DNA from 3 places in the Streptomyces vulcanius genome. Region 1 is predicted to be linked to each of the others. Evidence: riboswitches for the same ligand, from Rfam matches in the RefSeq annotation. Region 1 holds a riboswitch; each other region holds the start of a gene.

Region 1 (5,830 bases):
CGCAGGCGGTGAAGCCGTCCGCCGCCAACAACAAGCTGGACGCCCAGCTCGAGACGCTCTCCGCCGAGGCCGACGACTTCGCCGACCGGGCCAGCCGGACGCAGGAGCGCATCGACCTGAAGGCGCAGCAGGCGGCCGAGAAGAAGCGGGCGGCTGCGGAGGCGGCCCGCAAGGAGCGACTGCGCCCGAAGTACGCGCTGCCGGTCGCCCAGCGCGGGCTCAGCGCCTACTTCGGCCAGGCCGGCATCAACTGGATGTCCCAGCACACCGGCATCGACTTCCCCGTCTCCTACGGCACGACGGTGATGGCCGCCACCGACGGCACCGTACGGACGCAGTGGAACAGCGCCTACGGCAACATGCTGATAGTGACGGCGATGGACGGCACGGAGACCTGGTACTGCCACCTCTCCACCTACCGTGTCGCCTCCGGTACGACCGTGAAGGCCGGCGACCCGATCGCGTACTCCGGCAACTCCGGCAACTCCACCGGTCCGCACCTGCACTTCGAGGTCCGGCCGGCCGGGGGCTCGGCGATAGACCCGCTGCCGTGGCTGCGCAGCCACGGCCTCGACCCGACGTAACCCCGGCAGCCGGCCCCCGCTGTCGCAGCGGGGCCCCACTTGTGTCTAGAGCTTCTCCACCGGCGCGTACCGCAGCAGCAGCCGCTTCGGCTTGGCGTCGCCGAAGTCGACGGTCGCCTCCGCGTTCCCGCCCGTGCCCTTCACTCCGACGACCGTGCCGAGCCCGAACTGGTCGTGGGTGACACGGTCGCCGACGGCCAGCGCGACCACCGGCTTCTCCGCCGCGCCCCGGCGTGTGGCGAAGCCGGAGGCGCCGGCGGCCGAGGAGCGTGAGCGGGACGAAGCCAGCGAGGCGGTGACCCCGGAGACCGGGCCGGAGGACACGGGCGCGGTGGCCCCCGTCCGCTTCCAGTCCACATGCGTGGCCGGAATCTCCTCCAGGAACCGCGAGGGCGGGTTGTACGACGGCTGCCCCCACGCGCTGCGCATCGCGGACCGGGTGAGGTAGAGCCGCTCACGCGCGCGTGTGATGCCGACGTAGGCCAGGCGGCGCTCCTCCTCCAGCTCCTTGGCCTGGCCGAGGGCGCGCATGTGCGGGAAGACGCCGTCCTCCATGCCGGTGAGGAAGACCACCGGGAACTCCAGGCCCTTGGCGGTGTGCAGGGTCATCAGGGTGATGACGCCGGCGCCTTCGTCGTCGTCGGGGATCTGGTCGGAGTCGGCGACGAGCGCGACCCGCTCCAGGAACGCGGCGAGCCCTGCCGGTGTCTCGCCCTCCCCGGTCTCCTGCTCGAACTCCAGGGCCACGGCGGCGAGTTCCTGGAGGTTCTCGATCCGGGTCTCGTCCTGCGGGTCGGTGGAGGCCTGCAACTCGGCGAGGTAGCCGGTGCGTTCGAGCACGGCCTCCAGGACGGTGGCCGGTCCGGCGCCGGACTCGACGATCGTGCGGAGTTCCTCCATCAGCACATTGAACCGCTTCACGGCGTTCGTCGACCGCGCGGCCATGCCGTATGCCTCGTCGACGCGCTTCAGCGCCTGCGGGAAGCTGATCTTCTCCCGCTGGGAGAGGGCGTCGATCATCGCCTCGGCGCGCTCGCCGATACCTCGCTTGGGCACGTTGAGGATGCGGCGCAGCGGGACCGAGTCCTCCGGGTTGGCGAGGACACGGAGGTAGGCCAGGACGTCCCGGACCTCCTTGCGCTCGTAGAAGCGGACGCCGCCGACGACCTTGTAGGGCAGGCCGACACGGATGAAGATCTCTTCGAAGACACGGGACTGGGCGTTGGTGCGGTAGAAGACGGCGACATCACCCGCCTTCGCGTCGCCCGCGTCCGTCAGACGGTCTATCTCCTCGGCGACGAACTGCGCCTCGTCGTGCTCGGTGTCGGCGACGTAGCCGGTGATGCGCGCGCCCGCGCCCGCGTTGGTCCACAGGTTCTTGGGGCGGCGGGACTCGTTGCGCTCGATGACCGCGTTGGCGGCGGTGAGGATCGTCTGCGTGGAGCGGTAGTTCTGCTCGAGCAGGATCGTCGTCGCGTCCGGGTAGTCCTCCTCGAACTGGAGGATGTTGCGGATCGTCGCGCCCCGGAAGGCGTAGATCGACTGGTCGGCGTCACCGACGACGCAGAGCTCGGCGGGCTGGAGGTCGGACTCGCTGGGCGGTACGTCCACCGGGTGCTCGGCGGTGCCGACCAGCTCGCGCACGAGGGCGTACTGGGCGTGGTTGGTGTCCTGGTACTCGTCGACCAGGACGTGCCGGAAGCGGCGGCGGTAGTGCTCGGCGACGTCCGGGAAGGCGCGCAGCAGGTTGACCGTCGTCATGATCAGGTCGTCGAAGTCGAGCGCGTTTGCCTCGCGAAGACGCGACTGGTACATGGCGTAGGCCTGGGCGAGGGTCTTCTCGAAGCCGTCGGTGGCCTGGGCGGCGAAGTCCTCCTCGTCGATCAGCTCGTTCTTCAGGTTGCTGATCTTGGCGCTGAAGGACTTGGGCGGGAAGCGCTTGGGGTCGAGGTCCAGGTCGCGGCAGACCAGGGCCATCAGGCGCTTGGAGTCGGCGGCGTCGTAGATCGAGAAGGAGGAGGTGAAGCCGAGTTTCTTCGACTCGCGCCGCAGGATGCGTACGCACGAGCTGTGGAAGGTCATCACCCACATCGCGTTGGCGCGCGGGCCGACGAGCTGTTCGACGCGCTCCTTCATCTCGCCCGCGGCCTTGTTGGTGAAGGTGATCGCGAGGATCTGGCCCGGGTGGACGCTCCGCTCGGCGAGCAGGTGGGCGATGCGGTGGGTGAGCACACGGGTCTTGCCGGAGCCGGCCCCGGCGACGATGAGCAGGGGGGTGCCGGCGTGCGTGACGGCCGCGCGCTGGTTGTCGTTCAGCCCCTCCAGGAGCGCTGCCGCGTCGATCACCGGGCGCGGGGCGCCGTCGCGGTAGTAGGCGTCCCGGGGGTGAGCGCCCTGGTTCTGGGCACCCTGGCCGTGGGTGTCCCGGCCGCGGGCGTCCCGGTCCGGGGGCATGTCGAACTTCCCGCCGAACAGATCGTCCGGAAGCGGCTCCGGAGTGTGATCGCCCTCGGGCGGCGGGGGTTCCTCCTCGTGGCCGGCGGGGGCCTGGAGGTTCGCCAGGAAGCTGTCGTCAAAGAGGCTGCTCATCGCTCTCCGAGTCTAGGGTGCCCCACTGACAACGCGTCGCCGTCCCCCGGACATCGCCGCCCTCACCTTCCGGCACGGCGCTATCACAGCAGGTGATCCCACGTGCGGGCTTCGCTCAAGGTCACGAAAATGTATCGGGCATATCGCCCATCAACCTTCACAGGAGCCACACGAGTTGGCTACCGTGCCGAGCAGGCCACACGGATCCCCACCGGCGAACCTCGCCGGGCCGCACGGCCTCCGCCGAATCCGGTGCGCCCCCTGAGCGGCGGCCGGAGCCGGGGACCCACCGAAACTCTGGGGTGAATCGGCCCGACTCCCCTGCGGGACACGGCCGTAGGGCGCCCATCCGCCCGAACCCGACAGCTAACCCGGTAGGCGGACGATGGAAGGAGTCGCCAGTCTTGGCGTCGCAGCACCGCAAGCCGCGTTTCCCGGGCACGCGCGTGGCGGGCATACGCACGCCCGCCCTCGCCACCGCCGCCCTCACCTCCGTGGCCCTGCTCTCCCAGTCGGCGAACGCCGCGCCCGCCGACGACGGCAACCCGAGCCTGGAGGAGGTGGAGAAGAAGGTCGACGATTTCTACCGCCAGGCGGAGTCGGCGACCGAGAAGTACAACGCCGCCAGCGAGAAGACGACCAAACAGCGCAAGCAGGTCGACGGCCTGCTCGACGACGTCGCCCGGCGCACTCAGAAGCTCAACGAGGCGCGCGAGGAACTGGGTTCCTACGCCGCCGCCCAGTACCGCACCGGCGCCTCCGCTCCCGACACGTCGACCTTCGTGCTCGCGGACTCCCCGCAGGACTACTTCGACCAGACCCAGCTGATGGGCCGGCTGACCGAACGCCAGAAGGACGCGGTCGACGACTTCGTCACCGAGCAGTCGGCGACGATGAAAAAGCGCCAGGAGGCCACCGCGAGCCTCGAGTCGCTCAATGACACGCAGAGCGAGCTGAAGACCGCCAAGGCGACCGTCCAGAAGAAGCTCAGCGACGCGCGCGAGCTGCTGTCGCAGCTGACGGCCCAGGAGAAGGCGCGGCTCGCGGCGATCGAGAAGCAGAAGCAGGAGGAGGCCGCGCGCAAGGCGGCGGAACTGGCGCAGCAGCAGGCTGCCGCGGAGCGGGAGAGCGCCGCCGCGTCGTCGGACACGTCTTCCTCGTCGTCCACGTCCTCGTCGTCCTCGTCGTCCTCCAGTGACTCCTCGTACGGCACCAAGGCCGAGAAGGCGCTCGCTTTCGCCCGCGCGCAGATCGGCAAGCCGTACGTCTGGGGCGCCACCGGGCCCGACTCCTACGACTGCTCCGGCCTCACCCAGGCCGCCTGGAAGGCCGCGGGCGTCTCCCTGCCGCGCACGACCTACGACCAGGTGAACGCCGGCACCACCGTCTCCCTCTCCGACGCCCGCCCCGGCGACCTGGTCTTCTTCTACGACGACGTCAGCCACGTCGGCGTCTACATCGGCAACGGGATGATGATCCACGCGCCGAAGCCCGGCGCCTACGTCCGCGAGGAGTCGATCTACTACGACGGCGAGTCGGGCATCCACAGCGTGGTGCGACCGGCCTGAGCACGCGCCTACGGCGCCCCCGTCTGTCCTGCGCCCGCGCGTATTTCGTCGCTCCCGCGCGCGTGCCCTCCCGCAAGCCGTGCCGTGCTCCTTAGCATCGGCATCATGTCCGGCTCCCCCTCCTCCCTGCGCGCCTGGTGGGCGCGGCGTCCGCCGGTGGCCGGGGCCGCCGTACTGGCGACCGGCGTCCTGTCCGTCGGGCTGCGGCTCACGGGTTACGAGGTGCTGTCGCGCGTGACGCTGGCGCTGGCCGGCGTCGGCTGGGTGGCGCTGGGCGTGGAGTTCGTCGTACGGCTCGTGCGGGAGCGCGCGCGGTGGCGCGCCGAGGCGGGCACGCCGGGGGCGCTCACGGCGGTGGCCGCTACGGCCGTGCTGGGGACGGCCGCGTCGGCCCTGGGGTGGCAGACCCTGGCGGCGGTGCTGCTGGCCCTGGCGGCCGTGCTGTGGCCGGTGCTGATGGTGCCCGTCATGCGGCACTGGGAGCGGCGGATGCCCGGGGCCGTGTTCCTGTGCTGCGTGGCCACACAGAGCCTCGCGGTGCTGGGGGCGAGCCTCGCCGAGGCCGAGTCGGTGGCCTGGCCGGCCCGCGCCGCGCTGGTGCTGTTCTGGCTGGGGCTGGTGCTCTACGGGCTGATGCTGATCCGGTTCGACTGGCGGCAGATCGTCGTGGGCGCCGGGGACCAGTGGGTGGCGGGCGGCGCGCTCGCCGTCTCGGCGCTCGCGGGCGCGAAGCTCCTCTCGGCCGACACCGGGAGCCTGTACCTGTGGAACGACGACGACCGGGGCGTCCTGCGCACGGTGACCGTGGCGCTGCTGGTGCTCGACCTGTGCTGGTACGCCGTGCTGCTCTTCGCCGAGGTGCGATGGCCGCGCCCGCGCTACGACGTACGGCGGTGGGCGACGGTGTTCCCGATGGGGATGACGGCCGCGGGGCTGACGGCCGTGGCCACCGCCGTCGACGCCCCTGGGCTGAAGGGGCCGGGGCAGGTGCTGCTGTGGGTCGCGGCGGCCGCCTGGCTGGCCGTCGCGGCGGGCGCGGTGGCCGAGGCGTCGCGAGTGACGAGATCGTCGAGATCTACGTCCAGAGGA
Region 2 (5,830 bases), on a different contig from region 1:
GCCCTTGCCGAGGACGTCGGGCTCGTCGGCGTTCGGAGTGCCGTGCGAACCGTCCCGGCCCTCGAGGCCGTCGAGGCCGTCGAGCTCCTTGGCGAGCTCGTCGTCGGACATCCCGAAGTCCTCCGACGCGGTCCCCTCGTCGTCCCCCTCGGTGACCTTCGCGCCCTTGGGCGGGGTGAAGTCGAAGGTAGAGGCGGCGGGCTTGGCGAAGGTGACCTGGGTGAAGCCGGCGTCCACGACGGCGGCGCCGCCGCTCGCGGGGGTCAGCGTGAACTTCAGCGGCAGGCCCGTCTTCGCGTCGACGGCCACGCTGATCGCGCCGACCGTGGAGCCGGACTGCTTCGGCTTGATCAGCAGCTTGTAGGCGTCCCGGCCGGCCACGTGCACGGTGCCGTCCACGGTGACCGAGGTGGTGTCGTCGACCGCCTTGAGGGCGTCCTCGGTGAGGTCCTTGGGCGTGGCGGGGGTCTCCGCGTCCTTGGAGCTCTCGTCGACGGTGGAGTGGTAGACCTCGTTGGACGCGCTGTCGTAGCCCCAGACGTTCTTGCCGTTGTGGATGACGCTGTACTCCGCCGCGTTCTCCAGCAGGGAGAGCTTCTGGCGGTCGGGGCCGTCGGCGGCGACGCGCAGGGTGTGGGTGCCTGCGGCGAGCTCGGTGAGCTTGGTGGAGGGGTCGGCGGACGAACCGTCGCCGCCGCCCGCTCCGGTGGCGCCGGAGAGCAGGCTGCTCTCCAGCCCGCCGAGGTCCGGCAGGCCCAGGTCGGTGGTGATCTTCACGGTGCCGGACAACTGCTCCACGTCCGACGCGGCGATCTTGTCGAGGAGCTGCTGTGCGGTGATCTTCGGCAGATCGGGGTCGCCCGAGTCGGCGAGCGCCGGGACCAGCCCGATGGTCGCCGCCGCGACGCCGATCACGGTGACCGGAACGACGTACCGCACGGCCTTGCGGCGCCCGAGGCGCGGGTCGGCCGCGTCTCCGGCGGTCGTGATGTCGTCGGATGCGTTCGGTGCCATGTGTGCCTTACCTCCGTCGTCGGCGGCGGCTGGTCATCTCGCGATGTAACGTCCCCACCCCGAGCCGCCATTCTCACCCGAATCGGTGAGCGGTGGTGTTTTCCCTGGTTCCCATCTGACCAAATCGCACACGAAGAAGCGTCAGACCCGGGAGCCAACTCCGCGTACGTCTGGGGTATGACGTCGAGGGCCGCGGCGTACTCCCGACCCGTAGGGGTCACCCCCGGCAGGCCGCGTCCCGCAAGGGCCGGCGCCCTCCCGGAGAACCCGGCGCGGCGTCGGTCAGCCGGCGCGGTGGACCACCGCGTCGCAGAGTTCCGTCAGGGCCGCCTTCGCGTCGCAGTCCTTGAGGGGGGCCAGCGCCGCCCGGGCCTCCTCCGCGTACCGCACGGTGTCGCGGCGGGCCTGCTGGAGCGCCGGATGGGCGCGCAGGGCCGCGACCGCCTCCGCGAGCTTGGCGTCGTCGCTCAGGTCGGAGTCGAGCAGCTCGCACAGCGCGACGTCCTCGGGCAGCGACTGCTGCGCCGCCCGCTCGCGCAGCCGCAGCACCGGCAGCGTGGGGACGCCCTCGCGCAGGTCGGTGCCGGGGGTCTTGCCGGACTCGTGGGAGTCGGAGGCGATGTCCAGGACGTCGTCCGCCAGCTGGAAGGCGGCGCCGAGCCGCTCCCCGTACTGGGTGAGCACGTCGACCACGGTGTCGTCGGCGCCCGACATCATCGCGCCGAAGCGGCAGGAGACCGCCACCAGGGAGCCCGTCTTGCCGCCGAGGACGTCCAGGTAGTGCTCCACCGGGTCACGGCCGTCGACCGGGCCCGCCGTCTCCAGGATCTGGCCGGTGACCAGCCGTTCGAACGCCTCGGCCTGTACGCGGACCGCCTCGGGGCCGAGGTCGGCGAGGATGTGTGAGGCGCGCGCGAAGAGGAAGTCGCCGGTGAGGACGGCGAGCGAGTTCCCCCAGCGGGCGTTGGCGCTGGGCACCCCGCGCCGGACCGCCGCCTCGTCCATGACGTCGTCGTGGTACAGGGTCGCCAGATGGGTCAGTTCCACCACCACGGCCGACGGTACGACCCCGGGCGCGTACGGGTCGCCGAACCGCGCCGCGAGCATCACGAGGAGTGGCCGGAATCGCTTCCCTCCGGCTCGCAGCAGATGCTGGGCCGCCTCCGTGATGAACGGCACCTCACTCTTGGTGGCCTCGAGCAAGCCTTCCTCGACAGCCGCCAATCCGGCCTGGACATCGGCTTCCAGAGCCTGGTCCCGCACGCTCAGCCCGAACGGCTCGACGACGGTCACGAGGAGTCTCCTGTCTGCTGGTGTCTGCTGGCGATTACGCGGTTTGTCGATAGGTCTCTGAGCTCACTCAAGTCAGCGTATCCGGTCATGTTTCGATCACCACGAGCCCCCACGGTTACAGCTCGGGCGGTCTCACCGGGAAGCGGGCACCCCTTACGCGGCCATCTGGGTTTATTACCCGTTTCGCCCTTCTTGTGGAAGCCGGTGAGTTGGCTCACTCGGCCGGACGAACCGACCCTCCCCGGGTTCCCGTTCCCCGCACCCCGACCCCTCTCACCCGTCAAGCGAGTTGACGCTTTGCAGCAACAAAGGATCAAGTACCTCATAAGCCACAGACCAAGGTCAATAGGGGTCATCTGTGAATCCGCCACTTGTTCCGGACATGTGCTCTCGCATACGTTCCCGGCCTGTCGAGCGGACGCCTAATCCTGCCGCCGCTCCGACACCCACCTAGAACGCCATGGCAGGAGCGGGGGAACCAGGTAAGTCGCCGGACCGGATGTTTCATTTCACATGGGGCATTCCGTTACGGCTTGGGGTGAAGCCGCGTCCCTCCCCGGGACGCGGCCGGGCAGCTCCCGCCCGAACCCGACAGCTCACCTCGCAGGCGACGGAGAGGACACTTCGCCATGCCTGCTGCCGCTCAGAACCGCGGTCCCCGCCGCCTCGCCCGCACGCTCGCCGTCGCCGCCACCGGCGCGGCCGTGCTCGCCCTTCCGCTCATCGGCGCCACCGGCGCCTCCGCGGCCACCACCGCGACCACGGCCACGACGGTGACGACCGCCGGATACGCCAACAACCTCGACGGGTGGATCCGCGAGTCGCTCGCGATCATGGCCCAGAAGGGCATCCCCGGCACCTACAACGGCATCTACCGCAACGTGATGCGGGAGTCCTCGGGCAACCCGAACGCCATCAACCTGTGGGACTCCAACGCCGCCGCCGGCACCCCCTCCAAGGGCCTGCTCCAGACCATCGACCCGACCTTCCAGGCCTACCACGTGGCCGGCACGTCGTGGGACCCCTACGACCCGGTCGCGAACATCACCGCAGCCTGCAACTACGCGGCGGCGCGCTACGGCTCGATCGACAACGTCTTCGGCGCGTACTGACCCAGGCGCCTCACGGCCAGAGACGTTCGAGGACGACGGCCACGCCGTCGTCCTCGTTCGACGTCGTCACCTCGTCGGCCACCGCCTTGAGTTCGGGATGCGCGTTGGCCATCGCCACCCCGCGGGCGGCCCAGTCGAACATCGGGATGTCGTTGGGCATGTCACCGAAGGCGATGGTGTCCTCGGGCCGCAGCCCCAGGTGTTCGGCGGCCAGGGCGAGGCCCGTCGCCTTCGTGATCCCGCACGGCTGGAGCTCCACCGTGCCGGGACCCGACATGGTGACGGTGGCGAGCGAACCGACCACCGCGCGGGCCGTGGCCGCCAACTCGTCGTCGGACAGGGCGGGATGGCGCAGCAGCACCTTGCTGATCGGCGCGCACCACAGGTCGTCGCGGTCGCCGACGCGCAGGGCGGGCAGGGTCGGGTGCGGCATCGTGTAGCCGGGCTCGATGAGCGTCAGCCCGTCGACACCGTCCTGGTCCACGGCCGCGTACACCTCCCCGATCTCGGCCTCGATCTTGCCGATCGCGGTCTCCGCCAGCTCCCGGTCCAGGGTGACCGACCACAGCAGACGGTCGGCACCGACGTCGTACAGCTGCGCGCCCTGGCCGCACACCGCGAGCCCTCTGCTGTGCAGCCGGTCGAGCAGCGGCCGTACCCGGGGCGCGGGCCGGCCGGTCACCACCAGGTGGCGCGCCCCGGCGGCCGACACCCGCGCGAGCGCGGCGAGCGACCGGTCGGAGAAGGTGTCGTCGCCGCGCAGCAGCGTTCCGTCCAGGTCGGTGGCGATGAGGGAGTACGCGGTGCGCGAGGCATTAGCGGTGGGTGCGGCCATGATCAGAGAATACGGATCCCGCACCCTGCGGACTCGACGCGAATCGAACGAGGCCGAAGTCCGGCACGCTTGTGCCAACTCCCCTTTGATTGTTGACCGGAGACGCCCACGACGATCCGGTGCTCTCACCGTTCGCCCGCATCGCCGGGTACAGACCGGTTAAAGACCTCTGCACCGATTGGCAACAACTTGCTCCACTACCTACCGTGCGCCCGGTTGGTAGCGGTACCTTCCCTGTGTCCAGGGGGGACTTGATCGGGGGGTCAGGTTGAGCAGTGGGCGCATTCGTGTGCTGAGTCCTGAGGATCTCGGCGAGGGGGAACGGAGTCGGTGGCGCGCGCTGCGCGCAGTGTCGACCGCACCGCGCAACCCGTTCATGGAACCGGAGTTCACCGAAGCAATGGGCCGCGTACGGCCGCGTACGCGGGTGGCAGTGGTGTACGAGGGGCGCGAGCCGGTCGGCTTCCTGCCCCACGAGCGCGGCCCGTTGGGCCGGGGCCAGGCACTCGCGTACGGCGTGTCCGACGCGCAGGGGGCCGTACTCGCCCCCGGGCTGAGCATCGACACCGACGAACTGATGCGGGAGTGCTCCCTGTCCACCTTCGCCTTCGACAACCTGGAGGCGGAACAGGGCCTGTTCGTGCCGCACGCCGCCGCCGAGTACAGCGCCTATGTCATCGACGTCGAGAAGGGCTACGAGACGTACGAGTCCGTCCTGCGGGCCCAGTCGCCGAAGTTCCTGAAGACCACACTCGCCAAGGAGCGCAGGCTCGGCCGCCAGGTCGGGGAGGTGCGGTTCGTGTTCGACGAACGCGACCCCGCCGCGCTGCGCACGCTCATGGCGTGGAAGTCGGCCCAGTACCGCAGGACCGGCCGCCGGGACCGGTTCTCGCAGGAGTGGATCACCCGGCTCGTGCACACGCTGCACACGACGCGCGCGCCGGAGTGCGCCGGCACGCTGTCCGTCCTGTACGCCGGTGACGAACCGGTCGCCGCGCACTTCGGGTTACGTTCAGCCACCGTCCTGGCCTGCTGGTTTCCGTCGTACGACACGGAGTTGTCGAAGTACTCACCGGGCCTGGTGCTGCATCTGCGGATGGCCGAGGCCGCCGCCGCCGAGGGGATAGGCCTGCTCGACCTGGGGCGGGGCGCGGCCGAGTACAAGGAGTCGCTGAAAACCGGGGAGACCCCCGTGTACGAGGGAGCGTGGACGCGCCCGGGGGCGGGCGCCGCGCTCCACTGGCTCAGCCGTGAGCCGGCGCGCCGCGCGCACCACTTCGTGCGCGGCCGGCCGAGGCTCGCCGCGCTCGCCGCACGGTCCTTGAAGGGGGCGGGCCGGCTGCGCCGGTCATGACGATCGTCCTGGCCCAGGGGGGGTTCATGTCACACGCGACACGCGTACAGCAGGAGACAGAGACGTTTCTCGGCATCGGACCAGTGCAGGTCGCCGAGCTGGAGCTGGACGGAGGAGGGGTCCTCAAACCCGGCCCGGGCAGCCCGCCCGTCACGCACGGCGACGTGTTCCTGCTCGTGAGGCGGGGCGGGCGCCCGGTCGGGACACTGCTCGGGTCGGTAC
Region 3 (5,830 bases), on a different contig from region 1:
CCGACTTGAGATGGCGCGGCGGGCTCATCATGCGGGGACTGCGCACACTGCCGGTCGAGTTCACCGCACCCGGTGCATGACTGGGGGTGACTGACCACAGGTCAGGGGCAGTGTGACCGTCCGGCGGAGCGAAGGTGACCAGCCCTCAACTCTGTGATCTTCACGTGATCTGCGCGGCATTAACTTGTGACAAGTGATCGTCTGCCGATACGTTCATTCGTCAGCGCGGCGCATATGCACACCCGTCGCACCCGCCGCGCCGGTCACTGCTGTCCAGAGAAAGGCCCTCGCATGCTCTCCGGGAACGGTCGTCACCGTCGCCCCCGTCAGGCTCCGGCCCTCCTCGTCGCCGCCGGAGTGACCGGCTCCGCCATCGCCATCCCGCTGCTCGCCGCGAGTGGCGCGAGCGCGGCCGACGGCACGGTGTGGGACAAGGTGGCGCAGTGTGAGACCGGAGGCTCGTGGAGCGCCGACGGCGGTGACGGCGAGTACGGCGGTCTGAACCTCACCCAGGACGACTGGGAGGCGTACGGCGGACTCGACTACGCCAAGAGCCCCGACCTGGCCAGCCGCAACCAGCAGATCGCCGTCGCCCAGAAGCTCCTCGCGGGCGAGGGTGTGGGCGCGTGGGGCACCTGTGCGCTGACCTCCGGGCTGACCAAGGAGTCGGGCTCGCTGAGCGTGGACACCGGCGTGGCGGGCGACTCGTCCGACTCGTCCGTGTCCTCCGGATTGTCCGACCTGTCCAAGGGGGAATCCGACGATTCTTCCGACTCTTCGGGTTCTTCCGGATCGTCCGACTCTTCCGGATCGTCCGACTCGTCGAGCTCCAACGATGCCGACAGCTCCAGTGATTCCGGCCAAGATGGCGCCGACTCGGCGACGGGTTCGACGGGTTCGCCCAGCGGTTCCTCGTCGTCCGCTTCCTCCTCCCCTACGGAGGGGTCCGGTAAGTCGGATGTGTCCGCCGGATCCGAGGGTGACTCGCGGGCGACCGACGGCTCGTCCGCAGACGCCTCCGGGACGGGTGACGCGGACGACGCGACCCAGGAGGCGGGCTCTTGGACCCTGGTCGACACCGGTTCCCTCGGCTCCGGGAAGCATCGCGGCACCCTCGCCGACGAAAGCGCGGTGGACGGCCCCGCCCCCGCCTCCTCCGGCCGTCATGCCGCCTCGACGTACATCGTTCAGGAGGGGGACTCCCTCGCCTCCATCGCCGACTCCCTTGACCTCGACGGCGGATGGCGTGCGCTCTACGACGAGAACAAGGACGTCATCGGTACCGACCCGGGCAACATCGAGGCCGGTCAGATACTCGACACGGGTATCCAATAAGGCGCAGAACGACTGAAGTTCACGCCCCACTTCGCCATCTAATGTCCGGTTTGGTGAAAGTGTGGGATGAGTCTCAGAAGCCCTGATCGTCTTTGAATTTACGTCGATGCCGTGTCTACGGTCATCACCGCTCGGCATCCCGAGCCCCGGCCGTCGCCAACGCCGAATCCTGCCAGTGGCGGCCCGGGAACAGTCGTCGCGTCAAGCGCCGTAGGCAGGAGCGGGGGACCCAAGGTAAGTGCCGGGGACAGCGGTTGACGCTGGAACCGGCTCGGGGTGAAGCCGCGCACCGCGAGGTGTGCGGCCGGGCAACTCAACCGGCCCGAACCCGACAGCTCACCTCGCAGGCGTCGGTGAGGGGATCCACCATGCTGTTTTCCAGCAAGGGCAAGCATCGCCGCCCGTCCAAGGCCACCCGCGTCGCCGCTCTCGCCGGCGTCACCGGTGTCGCCATCGCCGCCCCGCTGATGGCGGCCGGGAACGCCTCCGCCGCCACGGCCTCCGAGTGGGACACCGTCGCCCAGTGCGAGTCCGGTGGCAACTGGTCCATCAACACCGGCAACGGCTACTACGGCGGTCTGCAGTTCTCCGCGTCCACCTGGGCCGCGTACGGCGGCACGGCGTACGCCGCGCAGGCCAACCAGGCCAGCAAGTCCCAGCAGATCGAGATCGCCGAGAAGGTCCTCGCGGGCCAGGGCAAGGGTGCCTGGCCGGTCTGCGGTGTCGGTCTCTCCGGCGCCTCGTACAACGGCAGCAGCTCCTCGAGCTCGAACTCCGGCAGCAGCTCCTCCTCCTCTTCCTCCTCCAAAGAGTCCCGCTCCGACGAGCAGGCCGCCTCCCGCTCCACCGAGCGCCCGGCCGCCACCAAGAGCGAGAAGAGCAGCAAGACCGTCACCACCCCGACCGGCACGAAGGTCAAGAAGGGCGACGGCGAGTACAAGGTCGTCAAGGGCGACACCCTCAGCTCCATCGCCGAGAAGCACGACGTCAAGGGCGGCTGGCAGAAGCTGTTCGAGCTGAACAAGGACATCGTCGTGGACGCCGACCTCATCTACCCGGGTCAGCAGTTGCACCTGAAGTGACACCCGCTCGCCAGCGGGGCCACAGGCCGCTCACATGGTGGCCCCGCATCCTGAAGACCTCGTGAGGGTCACCCCCCCTGTCCCCACGGGCCCCCCGCTCCGGTGCGTGTTCCCCCGTACGCACCGGGGCGGGGTTTTCTCTGTCTGCTCCTTTGCCCGCGTGTTCGCCTCCACGCCACCCCCTCTTTGTTCCGAACTGAAACAATGGGTACCGTGCGTCCACGGGACGGTCGGTCGGCTGCCGACACCCCGAAGGCGGTTAGGCTCTAGTCGCAAGGCCCACGCGGCCCCGCACAACCAGCGTCACATCCCATGAAGGAGATGCTCGTGCCGTCCATCGACGTCGTCGTAGCCCGGGAAATCCTGGACTCCCGAGGCAACCCCACGGTCGAGGTCGAGGTCGGCCTCGACGACGGCAGCACGGGTCGTGCCGCCGTTCCGTCCGGCGCCTCCACCGGTGCCTTCGAGGCCATCGAGCTCCGCGACGGAGACCCCAACCGCTACCAGGGCAAGGGCGTCGAGAAGGCCGTCCTCGCCGTCATCGAGCAGATCGGCCCCGAGCTGGTCGGCTACGACGCCACCGAGCAGCGCCTGATCGACCAGGCCATGTTCGACCTGGACGCCACCGACAACAAGGGCTCCCTCGGCGCGAACGCGATCCTCGGCGTCTCCCTCGCCGTCGCGCACGCCGCCTCCGAGGCCAGCGACCTGCCGCTCTTCCGCTACCTGGGCGGCCCCAACGCGCACCTGCTGCCGGTGCCGATGATGAACATCCTGAACGGCGGCTCGCACGCCGACTCCAACGTGGACATCCAGGAGTTCATGATCGCCCCGATCGGCGCGGAGTCCTTCTCCGAGGCCCTGCGCTGGGGCACCGAGGTCTACCACACCCTCAAGGCCGTCCTGAAGTCCAAGGGCCTGTCCACCGGCCTCGGCGACGAGGGCGGCTTCGCCCCGAACCTGGGCTCCAACCGCGAGGCCCTCGACCTCATCCTCGAGGCCGTCAAGCAGGCCGGTTACATCCCCGGCGAGCAGATCGCCCTCGCGCTCGACGTCGCCGCCTCCGAGTTCTACAAGGAGGGCAAGTACCTCTTCGAGGGCAAGGAGCGCTCCGCCGCCGAGATGACGGAGTACTACGAGGAGCTCGTCGCGGCCTACCCGCTCGTCTCCATCGAGGACCCGCTGTTCGAGGACGACTGGGCCGGCTGGAAGGTCCTCACCGACAAGCTCGGTGACAAGGTCCAGATCGTCGGCGACGACCTGTTCGTCACCAACCCGGAGCGCCTCGCCCGCGGTATCGAGGAGGGCGCCGCCAACGCGCTGCTCGTCAAGGTCAACCAGATCGGCTCGCTGACCGAGACCCTGGACGCCGTGGAGCTGGCCCAGCGCAGCGGCTTCAAGTGCATGATGTCCCACCGCTCCGGCGAGACCGAGGACGTCACCATCGCCGACCTGGCCGTCGCCACCAACTGCGGCCAGATCAAGACCGGCGCCCCGGCCCGCTCCGAGCGCGTCGCCAAGTACAACCAGCTGCTGCGCATCGAGGAGATCCTCGACGACGCGGCGGTGTACGCAGGGCGCTCGGCCTTCCCCCGCTTCAAGGGCTGAGGCTGAGCCAAGTCGTACGTACGTCCCCGCACCCGGTCCCGTACCGTGTGCGGGGACGTACGCGTGTGAGAGGGGAGGCGGAGAGCCGATGGCAGTCAAGGACCGGGACCGTTTCTCCACCGCGACCAGGATCAAGCTGCTCGGCGAGCAGACCGCGGCCCGGGTCTACCGTTCGCAGACCAAACGCCAGGCCCGCCGCTCCCGCCTCACCGGCCGCGCAGCGCTGCTCGCGCTCGTCCTGTGCTCGCTGATCGTGGCACTCGCCTACCCGATGCGGCAGTACGTCTCCCAGCGCGCGGAGATCGCCGATCTGGAGCGGGAGAAGCAGCAGGCCAGCGAGCGGGTCGAACAGCTGCGCGACACCAAGGCGCGCTGGCAGGACGACGCGTACGCCGAGCAGCAGATCCGGCAGCGGCTGCACTATGTGATGCCGGGGGAGACCGGCTACGTCGTGATCGACCCGGACGCGGCCAAGCAGGCCCGCGCGGACCTCGGAGCGGCCGACCGCCCCTGGTACGTGAACGTCTGGGACGGCGTCGACAAGGCGGACGCCTCCGATCGATGAATCGATGAACTGACAGAGAGACAAACCCCGAAGCATGCAGAATCCCCCGCCGACCACCCCGCGCACCGAGCCCACCGACGCGGACGTCCAGGCCTTCAAACAGCAGCTCGGCCGTCCGCCGCGCGGGCTGCGCGCCATCGCGCACCGGTGCCCCTGCGGGCAGCCGGACGTCGTGGAGACGGCCCCCCGGCTGCCCGACGGCACGCCCTTCCCGACGCTCTACTACCTGACGTGCCCCAAGGCGAACTCCGCGATCGGCACGCTCGAGGCGAACGGCGTGATGAAGGAGATGACCGACCGGCTGGGCACCGACCCGGAGCTCGCCGCCGCCTACCGCGCCGCGCACGAGGACTACGTCCGCCGCCGGGACGAGATCGAGGAGCTGAAGGGCTTCCCGAGCGCGGGCGGCATGCCGGACCGCGTGAAGTGTCTGCACGTGCTCGTGGCGCACTCCCTGGCCGCCGGCCCGGGGGTGAACCCGCTCGGCGACGAGGCCCTCGCGATGCTGCCGGAGTGGTGGCGCAAGGGGACGTGCGTGACGCCTGCCGGGCCGCCGTCCGGTGAGGGATGGCAGGTGGAGACGTCGGAGGACGGCTCGGGCCACTTCGCCTTCAAGCCGGTCGAGGGAGACGCCCGATGACCCGCGTCGCCGCCGTCGACTGCGGTACGAACTCGATCCGCCTCCTGGTCGCCGACGCCGACCCCGAGACCGGCGAGCTGGTCGATCTGGACCGCCGGATGACCATCGTGCGGCTCGGCCAGGGCGTCGACCGCACCGGGCGGCTGGCGCCGGAGGCGCTGGAGCGGACCTTCGCGGCGTGCCGCGAGTACGCGGCGATCATCAAGGAGCACGGCGCCGAACGGCTCCGCTTCGTGGCCACCTCGGCCTCCCGGGACGCCGAGAACCGCGACGAGTTCGTGCGCGGGGTGCTGGACATCCTGGGCGTCGAGCCCGAGGTGATCAGCGGCGACCAGGAGGCGGAGTTCTCCTTCACGGGTGCCACGAGGGAGCTGACCGGCCGTGCGGACCTGGCGAAGCCCTACCTGGTGGTGGACATCGGCGGCGGCTCGACGGAGTTCGTGGTCGGCGAGGCGCACGTACGGGCCGCCCGCTCGGTGAACATCGGCTGCGTCCGGATGACCGAACGCCACCTGGTGGTCGACGGCGCCGTGACCGACCCGCCGACCGACGCACAGGTCGCGGCGGTGCGCGCCGACATCGAGGCGGCCCTGGACCTCG

What was found. A riboswitch is a leader RNA that binds a small molecule or an ion and turns the genes downstream of it on or off. The one in region 1 is predicted to bind cyclic di-AMP.
Region 2: linked by a shared signal. The riboswitch ahead of ACFPIH_RS30130 (transglycosylase SLT domain-containing protein) and the one ahead of ACFPIH_RS27180 (C40 family peptidase) in region 1 are both predicted to bind cyclic di-AMP.
Region 3: linked by a shared signal. The riboswitch ahead of ACFPIH_RS02720 (transglycosylase family protein) and the one ahead of ACFPIH_RS27180 (C40 family peptidase) in region 1 are both predicted to bind cyclic di-AMP.

The regions. Positions count from the first base shown of each region.
Region 1 covers NZ_JBHSFK010000018.1:196,684-202,513, reverse strand. The annotation lists gene ACFPIH_RS27190 (M23 family metallopeptidase) at 1-584, shown strand, start outside; gene pcrA (DNA helicase PcrA) at 630-3,173, opposite strand; cyclic di-AMP (ydaO/yuaA leader) riboswitch at 3,405-3,569, shown strand; gene ACFPIH_RS27180 (C40 family peptidase) at 3,578-4,741, shown strand; gene ACFPIH_RS27175 (tellurite resistance/C4-dicarboxylate transporter family protein) at 4,847-5,830, shown strand, end outside; gene ACFPIH_RS27170 (hypothetical protein) at 5,817-5,830, opposite strand, start outside.
Region 2 covers NZ_JBHSFK010000022.1:10,699-16,528, forward strand. The annotation lists gene ACFPIH_RS30120 (LolA family protein) at 1-1,014, opposite strand, end outside; gene ACFPIH_RS30125 (polyprenyl synthetase family protein) at 1,297-2,307, opposite strand; cyclic di-AMP (ydaO/yuaA leader) riboswitch at 2,754-2,932, shown strand; gene ACFPIH_RS30130 (transglycosylase SLT domain-containing protein) at 2,937-3,419, shown strand; gene ACFPIH_RS30135 (HAD family hydrolase) at 3,430-4,254, opposite strand; gene ACFPIH_RS30140 (GNAT family N-acetyltransferase) at 4,523-5,608, shown strand; gene ACFPIH_RS30145 (glycosyltransferase family 2 protein) at 5,635-5,830, shown strand, end outside.
Region 3 covers NZ_JBHSFK010000002.1:102,898-108,727, reverse strand. The annotation lists partial or broken gene ACFPIH_RS02730 (cytochrome P450) at 1-80, shown strand, start outside; gene ACFPIH_RS02725 (transglycosylase family protein) at 292-1,335, shown strand; cyclic di-AMP (ydaO/yuaA leader) riboswitch at 1,532-1,700, shown strand; gene ACFPIH_RS02720 (transglycosylase family protein) at 1,704-2,417, shown strand; gene eno (phosphopyruvate hydratase) at 2,739-4,025, shown strand; gene ACFPIH_RS02710 (FtsB family cell division protein) at 4,114-4,590, shown strand; gene ACFPIH_RS02705 (DUF501 domain-containing protein) at 4,625-5,230, shown strand; gene ACFPIH_RS02700 (Ppx/GppA phosphatase family protein) at 5,227-5,830, shown strand, end outside.